3 regions of the Phyllobacterium ifriqiyense genome follow, and region 3 is predicted to be linked to each of the others. Evidence: predicted binding sites of a transcription regulator. Region 3 holds the regulator's gene; each other region holds the start of a gene.
What was found. Region 3 encodes PhoB, which activates phosphate uptake and scavenging genes when phosphate is short. Its sites were predicted from a motif close to TGTCATNNANCTGTCAT; they were not measured.
Positions count from the first base shown of each region.

Region 1: QFZ34_RS22305 (UDP-2,3-diacylglucosamine diphosphatase) is a predicted target of PhoB. The motif match lies at 2,163-2,179, and genes of this name have one in related genera.
Region 2: pstS (phosphate ABC transporter substrate-binding protein PstS) is a predicted target of PhoB. The motif match lies at 2,367-2,383, and genes of this name have one in related genera.

Region 1 covers NZ_JAUSZT010000003.1:3,010,891-3,015,138, forward strand. The annotation lists gene QFZ34_RS22295 (RDD family protein) at 1-231, shown strand, start outside; gene QFZ34_RS22300 (glycosyltransferase family 4 protein) at 215-1,288, opposite strand; gene QFZ34_RS22305 (UDP-2,3-diacylglucosamine diphosphatase) at 1,278-2,099, opposite strand; gene QFZ34_RS22310 (NADP-dependent malic enzyme) at 2,295-4,248, shown strand, end outside.
Region 2 covers NZ_JAUSZT010000002.1:147,869-152,116, reverse strand. The annotation lists gene QFZ34_RS02365 (Na/Pi cotransporter family protein) at 1-1,082, opposite strand, end outside; gene pstS (phosphate ABC transporter substrate-binding protein PstS) at 1,157-2,086, opposite strand; gene QFZ34_RS02355 (3-hydroxybutyrate dehydrogenase) at 2,518-3,324, shown strand; gene QFZ34_RS02350 (acetoacetate decarboxylase) at 3,360-4,103, shown strand; gene QFZ34_RS02345 (patatin-like phospholipase family protein) at 4,133-4,248, shown strand, end outside.
Region 3 covers NZ_JAUSZT010000003.1:744,243-748,490, forward strand. The annotation lists gene QFZ34_RS11165 (chloride channel protein) at 1-199, shown strand, start outside; gene QFZ34_RS11170 (ABC transporter ATP-binding protein/permease) at 366-2,219, shown strand; gene phoB (phosphate regulon transcriptional regulator PhoB) at 2,382-3,068, opposite strand; gene phoU (phosphate signaling complex protein PhoU) at 3,085-3,813, opposite strand; gene pstB (phosphate ABC transporter ATP-binding protein PstB) at 3,837-4,248, opposite strand, start outside.

The sequences.
Region 1 (4,248 bases), 2.3 Mb from region 3:
CTTGCGATGTTGGTCGTTATGATGCTGCCGCTGCTACCAGCTCTGCTATCCATGCTTTTCATCTCACTTACGATGACACCCATAATCGTGTCATTACTTCTGATGCTGGCTTGGTACCTCTGGATCATAATATCGATCGTTGAAAGACGGGACCCGATCTATGATCAATTGGCTGGAACAGCGGTTATAACCAACCAGATTTTAACCATAGAAACTACCGCGCCGAAATAGTCTGGCGGGATTTGACCGTATGACCGGGCACTTCGCGCGAGACGCCGATCCTTGTCAGGATACTTTCGAAAATATCGGCGCAGGCTTCCCAGCTGAATCCCTGCAACGTCGCTTCGGGGTCGACGCGGCCCATCGCAAGAGCAGCCAGAGCCGCCTCTCCCAAGTCCTCGGAGAGAACCCCAGCGCCGGTTGCGTTGATGACATCCTTAGATCCCGGCACAGGATAGGCTGCGACCGGCAGACCGGAGGCTATAGCCTCAAGTAGCACCAGCCCGAACGTGTCGGTCCGGCTTGGAAAGACGAAGACATCCGCCCCCGCATAGAAGCGTGCCAGCGCCTCACCTTCATGCTTGCCTGCAAAAACGGCCTTTGGATATTTGCGTTTCAGATTTTCGAGGTCGGGACCATTACCGACTATCAGCTTCGTGCCCGGCAAATCCAGCGACAGGAAAGCTTCGAGATTCTTCTCGATAGCGACCCGCCCTACACAGATGAAAACCGGTCGTTGCAAGTGCAGATCAACGTCTGGTTGCGGCCGGAACAATTCCCGGTCTACGCCCCGCGTCCACACCTTCAGGGTTTCAAATCCCCGCACAATCAGCTCATCATGAATTGACTGCGTTGGTACAAGGCAGGATTCAGCAGCATTGTGGAAGCGCCGCAGCCAGCCATAGGACCATGACAGCGGGACCGGCAAGCGCTTGCGCAGATATTCAGGAAAACGGGTATGAAAGCTTGTGGTAAAACGCCAGTTATTCTTGATGCACGTGCGGCGCGCCATCATGCCCAGCGGACCTTCCGTCGCGATATGGACATAGGCCGGTTGTATGGCCTCAATCCGTGCCTTGACCGCCGATGGCAGTGTCAACGCAAGCCGGATTTCCGGATAGGTCGGGCAAGGCACAGAATGATAGTCGGCCGGGGAGATGATCGTCACCTCAAAGCCCCGCGCCTCCATCTGCTCGCGTACTTTGGTCAGGGTTCGCACGACACCATTGACTTGCGGATGCCAGGCATCCGAAACGATGACGAGCCGTTTAATCTCGTCACGCTGCATTCGCCGCCTTTGGCCGCTTATCGGCAATCTGGATCACCGGCGCGAAGCCTGCATGCTCGCTGATGAGATGTGTCCAGGATAGAAGTTCCATCCTTCCGTCAAAATGTTCGACGATAGCCGTACAGCTTTCCACCCAGTCGCCCGTGTTGATATATTCGATACCGTCTATCTGTTCGATGGTCGCATGGTGAATGTGTCCACAGATAACACCATCGGCACCGATACGCCGCGCCTCGTCGGAAACAACTGTCTGGAACGAACCGATGAAATTGACCGCTTTCTTGACGCGGAATTTGGCCCATGCGGAGAAGGACCAATAGCGCAGACCAAGACGGCGGCGCACCTTGTTCATCACGGTATTGATAGCAAGCGCTGCATCATAGGCCCAGTCACCCAGATAGGCGATGTGGCGGGCATTGCGCACAACCACATCGAACTGGTCGCCATGAATCACCAGAAACTTACGGCCATCAGCCGTTTCGTGCATCAGGCGGTCGGTGACTTCAATGCCGCCGAAATGCGTGCCCTGGAAGTCACGCAGAAATTCATCGTGATTGCCGGCGACATAATGAATTGTCGCACCTTTGCGGCTTTTGCGCAGGAGCTTTTGCACAATATCATTATGTTCCTGAGGCCAGTGCCATGACCGGCGAAGACGCCAACCATCGACAATATCGCCGACGAGATAGATGGTTTCGGCATCATGGTGCTTCAAAAAGTCCAGCAAAAAGCTAGCCTTAGCGCCTTTTGAGCCAAGATGGATATCGGACAGAAACAGCGTGCGGAACTTTTTAGGCTCGGCCTCGACCATGATGCGGATCTCCGTATCGCGCTGACGCAAACGCGTCTTCTGCGCGACACAAACCCGATTCATGTCACAGTCTTATGACGGCAAGGAAAAATGCAGATTTGAACGATAAAGACTTGTATCAAATCTATGTTCATTTATGCCTCAAGATAGATATCAGACGACGACCCAGACCGATACTCCGGAAGGAAGCAATTCATGGCCCAGGACAATACGCCCGGCAATTCAGAACTTGACGAAAGCGCGCTGTTTTATCACCGCTTTCCCACGCCGGGTAAGCTGGAAATTCAGACGACAAAGCCGCTTGGCAACCAGCGTGATCTTGCCCTTGCCTATTCTCCCGGCGTTGCCGCGCCCTGCCTTGCCATTCACGCCAACCCGTCTACCGCTGCCGATTACACAAGTCGCGCCAATCTGGTTGCCGTTATTTCAAACGGCACTGCCGTGCTTGGCCTTGGCAATATCGGACCGCTGGCCTCCAAACCAGTGATGGAGGGCAAGGCCGTCCTGTTCAAGAAATTTGCGAATATCGACGTATTCGACATTGAGATTGACGCGCAGGAAATCAACAAGATTGTTGACGTTGTTGCTGCCTTGGAACCCACTTTCGGCGGCATAAACCTCGAAGATATCAAAGCACCGGAATGTTTCGAAGTTGAAGAGCAGCTTCGTGAGAAGATGAATATTCCGGTATTTCATGACGATCAGCACGGCACGGCGATCATTGTTGCCGCTGCGATCATCAACGGCATGGAGCTTGCCGGCAAAGATCTTTCCAAGGTCAAAATCGTGGCTTCCGGTGCCGGTGCCGCAGCACTTGCCTGCCTCAATCTTCTCGTCAAGCTTGGTGCGGACCGCAAGAATATCTGGGTCTGCGATCTGGATGGTGTGGTCTATGAGGGCCGTAACACGCTGATGGACCGCTGGAAGTCTGTCTATGTGCAAAAGACCGATGCGCGCGTTCTTGCCGACGTTATCGGTGGTGCTGATGTGTTTCTTGGTCTGTCGGCAGCGGGCGTGTTGAAACCTGAACTTCTCAAGCAGATGGCACCCAATCCGTTGATTATGGCGCTTGCCAATCCAAATCCGGAAATCATGCCCGAAGTGGCCCGCGCAGCACGTGCTGATGCCATGATCTGCACGGGCCGTTCGGACTTCCCAAATCAGGTCAACAACGTTCTTTGCTTCCCCTATATTTTCCGTGGCGCGCTCGACTGCGGCGCAAGTGCGATCAACGAAGAAATGAAAATGGCGGCAGTTCAGGCCATCGCCGCCCTTGCCCGTGAAGAGCCATCGGATGTTGCAGCCCGCGCCTATTCTGGCGAAACACCGACATTCGGCCCCAACTACCTGATTCCTTCGCCGTTCGATCCGCGTCTTATTCTGCGCATTGCGCCAGCGGTGGCAAAGGCAGCGATGGAAACTGGCGTTGCTGAACGTCCCATTGAAGATTTCGACGCTTATCTCGACCGGCTAAACCGCTTCGTGTTCCGCTCCGGCCTTATCATGAAGCCAATCTTCACTGCGGCAAAAACCGCCGAGAAGAAGCGCGTCATCTATGCGGATGGTGAGGATGAGCGCGTATTGCGCGCAGCTCAGGTGGTGCTGGAAGAAGGTATCGCCATTCCAACACTTATCGGTCGTCCCCAGGTCATCGAAACGCGCCTTCAACGCTACGGCTTGAAAATCAAGATTGGACAGGATTTCGATATTATCGATCCGGAAGACGATCCCCGCTATCGCGACTATGTTGATCTGCTCGTTAGCCTGACAGGGCGACGCGGCACGACACCGGAGGTTGCTCGCACAATGGTTCGCGCCAGCGGCACCGTTATTGCAGCGCTTGCCATCGTGCGTGGCGAAGCCGATGCCATGATCTGTGGTCTTGAAGGTCGCTTTGAGCGGCACTTGCGCAATGTCGAGCTCATTATCGGCAAGTCAGAAGGCATCCGTAATTTCTCCGCCCTCAGCCTGCTCATCTCACAGCGCGGCGTGCTCTTCCTTACCGACACCTATGTTAGTATCGATCCGACTGCGGAAGAGATCGCGGAAAAAACCGTCCTTGCTGCGAACGAAATCCGACGCTTTGGCATTGAGCCTAAAGCTGCCTTGCTCTCACATTCGAACTTTGGCTCACGCGATTCTGAAAGCG
Region 2 (4,248 bases), on a different contig from region 3:
GCTTTTGCAAAATCCCCGGCAAGTTTGCGGTCGAGAAATTTGGGTGTCGAATAATCTTCCGCGTCCTCAGCATCAGTACGACCGATCCGCGCCAATACGCTCTCAAACACGCCGACGAAAGGAAAGAGCAACGCCGTATTGAATACGTTGAAGAATGTGGAATAAAGACCAACGGCAACCGGAACAAGCGGGAAAGTTTCCTTGCCCTCCACGACCACAGGAACGCCCGGATCGCCCCCAAACCACTGCATCGCCCAAGCAAGAACTTCGATCGAGACGAAGAACAGTGGCACGGTGATACACACGCCGATAATATTGAATGACATATGCGCATAAGCGGCGCGTTTGGCATTCTTGGACAAGTTCAGGGATGCTATCCAGGAGGTAATTGTGGTTCCGAGATCTGCGCCCAGAGAAAAGGCGACCGCAGTGGTCCAGTCAAGCACACCGGCAGCGCCCAACCCCATGACAATACCGATTGTAGCCGATGATGAGTGGATCATCGCGGTCACACCAGCTGCGATAAGAACGCACTTGATCAGGTTGAAATAAGAGTCTGCCTGGAGGGTGGAAAGAACCGACATCACTTCCGGGATATTTCGGAGCGGTCTTAGACCACCGGTCATCAGGTTCAACCCGTAGAAAATCAGGGCAAAGCCCATGCAGGCAAGCGCGATGTTACGCACCTTGTCGTTTTTCGAAAAACAATAGACCAACGAAAAAAGGCCGGCAAAGATCAGACCGAGCGGCCCAAGAGGGAGCGCAATCAGGCCATTGCCAAGGGTGGTACCGATATTCGCTCCCATGATGACGCTGATGGCAGGCCTCAATCCAACCACCCCGGCGTTCACCAGGCCCACCACCATAACAGTCATCGCCGTTGATGACTGGATGACACCTGTTATGAGTGTGCCGGCCACAACACCTTTTATCGGCGTTCCTGCGGCTTTGGCCAGAAATGCCCGCATCTTGTTGACGGAAAGTGCCTGGATGCCATTCGACATGAATTCCAGACCAAGCATGAATATTCCGAGCCCGCCGATCACCGGCACGAGAATATCCTTGAAAATATCTATATCCATTGCGTCTTATCCCCATAGCGCCAAGGCGCGGTCCATTGATCTGCCTGCATTCCCCTTGCAGGCATGCTTAACTTTCATTGCGTTGAGGAGCCGATCAGCCAATATTGCTTTATCCGGCTCACCAGAGGTTCCGATAAAGGCACATAACGCAGGGCCTGCGCATCGCGGCCGCCGCTCTCAAATGCCAGGCGGAAATAGTCATGGACACGGCGATAGCGACTAGGTGAACGACCCTCTATTGGCACGACTGCATAAGTGGCTCCACAGATGGGGTATGTGGCTTCGCCGGGTTGGTCAGTAAGGGATAAGGCAAAGTCCTCCGCCTTCGTCCAGTCGACTGCCGCTTGAGCTGCCCTGACGCCCTCCGGACCGGGCAGAACGAATTTGCCCGACTTGTTCTTGATGGCGGCAACCGTCAGATCGGCCCGTTCGACCTGCCCATATTCCGCATAGGCAATAGCGCCCTTTGTGGCTTTCACGGCAAGGATGAGGTCTTGCGTTCCTTCGACACCGGTTCCCCACGGCCAGGCTATCAGCGTGTCCGCCCCGTATTTCGCTTTCCACTCATCATTGGCGGTGGAAAGATAGTTCGTAAACATATAGGTAGTGCCGGATCCATCCTTGCGATGGATCGGAGTGATCTTGACGTCCGGGAGATTCAGTTCCGGATTTAGCTGCTTTATCGCCGGGTCAGACCATGATTGTACTTTGCCAAGATAGATGTCTGCGAGAAGCGGACCCGATAGATTCAACCGGCCAATGCCTTCCAGATTGATTGCGATGGCAACGCTGCCCAACACAATCGGAAATTGCTGGCGGCCATGTTTGACAAGTTCCGCATGCGATAAAGGAACGTCCGTTGCCGCAAAATCCATTTCCGGCTGGCTGAGTCGCATGACACCTGCAAGTGATCCTACCAATTCATAGTCTACCGTCCAGTCCGGCGAGGTGAAATCTCCGCCATCCGTGCGGGATGCTTTGTAGTTTTCAGCCCATTTCGCAATAATCGGAGCCGCAAATGTCGAGCCAGCGCCCGCGGATAGGTTCCGCTTGGGCTGGTGAGCACAACAAAAGACTTATGACCAAAAGTGCCGACCCGACAAAGTCAAAGGCGGCTGGTCTTGTTGGGCAGATACGCAATAACAGACGTTCCATTGTCAAGACCTCACGATCACTGTCACTGTAAGATCGACGCGTGTCCCGAACCACCGGTAGACGATGGATGCAGAGACGTCCGACTGACGCTCCGAAAAAATAATCGTACTTTTTCAGTATCTCCGTTTCTTGAAACATTAATGACATCTCCCATTCTTCTCGAAGAATCGGATTCTTGTTGGGACCATCATCAGGATTGGCAGCCGCCTGTCATTCAACTGACACGTCGAGGAGATTTACATTGCTCGACTACGAAGGCCACATTCCGCAGGAGATTTAGATGTCCGACAGCGCAGGCGATACCGCTCCCAAGAACAAGGTCGCGATCGTGACAGGATCAACAAGTGGCATAGGCATGGGCATAGCCCGCCGCTTGGCAGCGCAAGGGGTGAACATCGTGATCAATGGCCTCGGTGATGCGTCTGTTATCGAGGCAGAAAGGGCGGCCATTGAAACCGAGTTCTCGGTGCGGTGTCTGTACTCGCCAGCAAACATGCTATCCGGCTCCGAAATTTCCGGCATGGTACAGCTTGCAGTCGAAGTGCTTGGTTCATGCGATATCCTGATCAACAATGCAGGTATTCAGCATGTGGCACCGATCGACGAGTTTCCGGACGAGAAGTGGGACGCGATCCTGCAGATAAATCTTGTCGCTGCCTTCCATGCCATCAAGGCGGTCATTCCCCCGATGAAGGCGCGCGGATGGGGCCGGATCATCAACATTGCGTCTGCACATGCCCTGGTCGCATCCCCCTACAAATCCGCCTACGTGGCCGCCAAGCACGGCATTGCCGGTCTGACGAAGACCGCAGCCCTGGAGGTTGCGGCAAACCGGATAACAGTGAACGCGATCTGCCCCGGATATGTCTGGACACCCTTGGTTGAAGCGCAGATCCCGGGCACCATGGCCGCTCGCGGCATGACCAAGGAACAGGTGATCCACGATGTGCTTTTGGAAGCGCAGCCTACGAAGGAGTTCGTAACAATCGATCAGGTAGCGGCGCTTGCGGCATTTCTGTGTTCGCCCGAGACCGCTTCGATCACTGGTGCGATCATTCCCATCGACGGTGGATGGACGGCACATTGAACAATGCTTTCGTAGCTATTCAAGGGACAGACCAAATGAAAACTGAAGATGTTCGCCACGCCTACGCAATGCCCTTGACCAACCCGGCTTATCCGCCCGGACCCTATCGGTTCACAGACCGGGAATATGTCATCATCACCTACCGAACCGATATTGACGCCTTGCGACAGGTTGTTCCCGAACCACTAGAAATCGTCGAGCCGATCGTGAAATATGAATTTATCAAGATGCCGGATTCAACGGGCTTTGGCGATTACGTCGAGTCCGGACAGGTTATCCCGGTGCGATTTGATGGGAAGGACGGCGTCTATGTCCACGCCATGTACCTTGATGATGATGCCCCGATCGCCGGTGGACGTGAAATCTGGGGCTTCCCCAAAAAGCTTGCCTATCCGAAGCTTGTCCATGAAGGCGAAGTGATCGTCGGGACCCTTCATTACGGTTCGGTGCTTTGCGCAACGGCGACCATGGGCTACAAACATCATGCAGTCGATAAAGCCGCAATTGCCAGGTCTCTCAAGCAGCCTAATTTTCTCGTCAAAATCATACCGCATGTCGACGCCACCCCGCGCATATGCGAACTGGTTCAGTATCACCTTGAGGACATTACCGTGAAAGGTGCCTGGTCAGGCCCAGCCGAACTCGAGCTTCATCGCCATGTCATTGCCGATGTCGCCCGGCTACCGGTTCTGGAAGTCATCGGCGCGGTGCATTTCCTTGCCGATCTAACCTTGGGCATGGGCAAAGTCGTTCATGATTATTTGAGCGATCCGGTTTGAATCGCCCGGTCACAAAGGAACGTATCAACATGGACCAGTTAGCCGGCACTCCCAAGAACAAGGCTGTCAGTATCAAGGAGGTGCTTGATCCCTATCAGTCCGTCGCGCTTGTCTTTCAGGGCGGCGGCGCACTCGGTGCCTATCA
Region 3 (4,248 bases):
TCAGGGTGAGTATCTACAACCGCAAATGAATGCGCGACAGGCCGTACGCCTGTTCGACAATGCCGAAGCCGAAGCTTTGGCCGTCGTTAATGACATTGTGGAACTGAAGGTCGTCGGGCTTTTGAGCGAAAGCCACACGCTGCGGCGATACAGTGAAGAGCTCGACCGGCAACGCCGACACGTGTCCGGCGAAATCTGATCGCTCATCATATTCGCAAATTTTAACCCCATTTTAACCACGGTTTGTTGCAATGCGTAACATTGTGTTACTGTAATTGGAATCAAACCGGGGCAATCTCTTGCAATCAGGCACCAAGTCAGTTGGGAAATCATCTCCCGTCAACGGAAACTCCGCATTGGCATCAATGTGCAGCTTCTGGGGACTGCTTAGGGCGTACTGGACCTCCGAGCGCTGGGTTGAAGCCTGGACGCTGACAATCGCCATTGCGCTTTTGACCGCCGCAGCCAGCAAGGCCAGCGTCTGGATGGCGATGGCGTCGGGCGAGTTGATCAACTCGCTGGTCGATATACACGACCCTTTTGTCGTTAATCCGCTCAATGTGATCCTCGCAAATGCCGGTATTCTCGTTGCAATTGTTGCAGTCAAGGAAATTGGCTTCATCGGTGTCCGTCATCTCCTTTCGACAACCTTGCATCGTAAATGGCGCGGCTGGCTCAATGGCCGCTTCGGTGAGGCGCTGCTTGATGAACAGCACACACATTATCATTTGCAGCAGGGAAGTTCGGCGGAGCAGACTCCCGACAATATCGACCAGCGCATTCAGGAATCCATCAAGGGAATGACCGGCGGCGCCATTGGCCTGGCCATGGGCGTGCTGGGCGTCACAATGTCCATTCTTTTCGTGGGCCAGAAACTCATTGAACTTTCAACGCCAATACCCGGCCTTGATTTTCTTGGAGATTATGGCAGTGCCACGCTGGCCTTTACGGCCATTGCGCTCTACGTGCCGGTCAGCACATGGATTGCTATGCGTATTGGCCGCGCTCTTGAAAAACTCACCCTCGCCATGCAGCAATCCGAAGGCAGTTACAGAAGTGAGCTGACCACATTGTTGCGCCGCAGCTTTCAGGTTGCCGCTGCCAATGGCGAGACTGTTCAAAAGTCGTTAAATGACAAGCTCTACAGAAGCGTCGACAATAATTGGGGGCGTTTCAATGTGTTCGATGCCTGCTATATGTCGTTCACCTCGATCTACAATTTCTTTTCCGCCCGTATTGTCGCCTATATACCCGGTCTTCTGCCCTATATGGGTAATACCATCAGCTTCAAGAACTATATTACCGGTTCCGAGCTTGTTGGTTCGATGATCAATGAATGCTCCTGGTTTATCCATGTCATGCCCGCAATTGCCAATTTGAAGGCAAATGCACGGCGCGTTACCGAATTGGCCCAAGCGGTCGAGCGTGTCAGCCAGCCCTCGGAATATTATCGGTCCACAGGTGTCAGCGAGTTCAAATTTGCCACACAGCATGAAGCCTTTGGCGTCTCGGTGCGGGGACTTGAATTGATGCATCGCGACAGCGAGGCCAAAGCTTTTCTCACACTTGGAAATATGCGGTTGCGCAAGGGCCAATGGGCTTACATCAAGGGTGATTCCGGTAGTGGAAAAACCTGTTTGCTCAAAGCAATGAACGGGCTTTGGGGCTATGGCCGTGGTGAAATCTTTTACCCGAAAGATGCGGCAACAATGTATGCGGCGCAGGAGGTCAAACTTCCCGGCGTGTCGCTGAAACAGCTCGTATGCCTCCCAATGGATGAAAGCCGTTTTGGCGATTCCTCCGTTGCGGCCGCCCTGCACCGCGCCGGCATGGGCGACTTTATTGAAAACCTTGGTGAAGAATGCCGCGATGGCACGTCTTGGGACCAGCTCCTGTCGGGTGGCCAGAAGCAGAAACTGGTGCTTGCGCGCATATTGCTGCACAAGCCTGCGGTTTTGTTTCTTGATGAAGCAACCGGCGCGCTGGACCCGGACTCCAAGATCGCCTTCCATCAGGCCATCAAGGATCATTGTGCCGGAACCACCGTTATCAGCGTGATGCATGAGATCGAAGCGCCACGCTCGGTTTCCGGCGAAAACTTCTATACGCATATTTTGGAGATCAATGGCGGCACAGCTATCCAACGGCCACTTCTGGAGACATTGGTCGAGCCAGATCCGCTACCAACAACAAACTTCCCGCTGATTGCCGCCGAATAGCCCTTTTCGGAACACCGCGCTTTTTGTCCGGTAGAAGCAGTTCTGTTTAAATGAGACTACCGGTCATTTGCGCAAGCCATCTCTAGCGCAAATTGGCTCATATAACGCCGATTCTGTTCCCGGCCGAGACAGAAATTCGATAAAGAAAAACGCGCTTTAATCCTATCCGAAGGAATAGCCTGCACCGCGCACGGTCCGGATCGGATCAAGCGATCTGCCAATATTGATTGCCTTGCGCAAACGGCCAACATGCACGTCAACCGTGCGGTCATCGACGTAAATATCCGCGCCCCATACATTGTCCAGGAGCTGTCCGCGCGAGAACACCCGGCCTGGAGACTGCATCAGGAATTCCAGCAGGCGGAATTCTGTCGGTCCGAGCTTGAGTTCACGCTCTTTGCGGAAAACCCTGTGCTGTTCGCGGTCAAGTTTCAGATCTCCAAAGCTCAACACATGCGACAAGAGACTTGGATTGACCCGGCGTAGCATGGACTTGATGCGTGCCAGCAATTCCGGTGTCGAGAACGGCTTGACCATGTAATCATCCGCACCGGTTGAAAGACCGCGAACACGCTCGCTTTCTTCACCGCGCGCGGTCAACATGATGATCGGCAGGATTTCTGTCTCGCGCCGAGCACGCAGGCGGCGGCAAAGTTCAATACCGGAAAGGCCTGGAAGCATCCAATCGAGGATCAGCAGATCCGGCACCTTTTCGCGCAAGGCGATTTCGGCTTCGTCACCACGGCTGATGGTTTCGACAATATAGCCTTCTGCCTCCAGATTATAACGCAGGAGAACACTGAGGGCATCTTCGTCTTCAACGACTGTGATTCTGGGAGCTATAGGCATGGTCTGCTTCCGGCAATTATGGCGTTACTGGCTCGTCAAGAATAACGGTATGCGACTGATCTTCCTTCGGGCGTTCCGCCGGAAGCTGTGTTCCCGTTACAATGTAATAGACCGTCTCGGCGATATTGGTGGCATGGTCACCGATGCGCTCAATATTCTTGGCGCAGAACAAAAGATGCGTGCAAGCGGATATATTGCGCGGATCTTCCATCATATAGGTCAGGAGTTCGCGGAACAGCGACGTGTAAAGCGCATCAATCTCATCATCGCGTTCACGGACGATATTGACCTGTGCCACCGAGCGTGTCGCATAAGCGTCGAGAACATCCTTAAGTTGTGTCAATGCCAGTTCTGCGATGGTCTGCAGGCCGCGATAGACAGAGAGCGTCTGGCGCGTATCGTTGACAGCTACGACACGCTTGGCAATGTTCTTGCCAAGATCGCCGATACGCTCAAGATCGGATGAAATGCGGATCGTGCCGATTACTTCGCGCAAGTCGATCGCCATTGGCTGGCGCTTGCCGATGATGGTGATCGCCTTTTCGTCAATCTCGCGCTGACCGGCGTCGAGGATAAGGTCATCAGAGATCACGCGCTGGGCAAGCGCATTGTCCGAATTGACCATGGCCGACACAGCCTGTTCGACCATGCGCTCCGCATGTCCGCCCATCTCTGCAATCTTGTGCGTCAGAAACTTCAGTTCATCGTCATAAGAGCGGACGGTGTGTTGTGCTGTGTCAGTCATTGTCTAACCCTCTTCCCGTGAGATCAACCGAAACGTCCGGTAATGTAGTCCTGCGTGCGCTTTTCGGTAGGGCTGGTAAACATCATTTCAGTGTCACCGACTTCAACAATATTTCCAAGATGGAACATTGCCGTGCGTTGCGACACGCGTGCCGCCTGCTGCATTGAGTGTGTGACGATGACGATCGTGTAGTTCTGGCGCAATTCGTCGATCAGTTCTTCAACCTTTGCCGTCGCGATAGGATCAAGCGCCGAGCAAGGCTCGTCCATCAAAATCACTTCCGGGCTGACCGCAATGGCGCGCGCGATGCAAAGACGCTGCTGCTGTCCGCCGGAAAGACCGGTGCCAGATTCATGCAGACGGTCTTTCACTTCCGCAAACAGGCCTGCACGCTGCAGGCTTTTTTCCACGATTTCGTCGAGATGACTCTTGCTT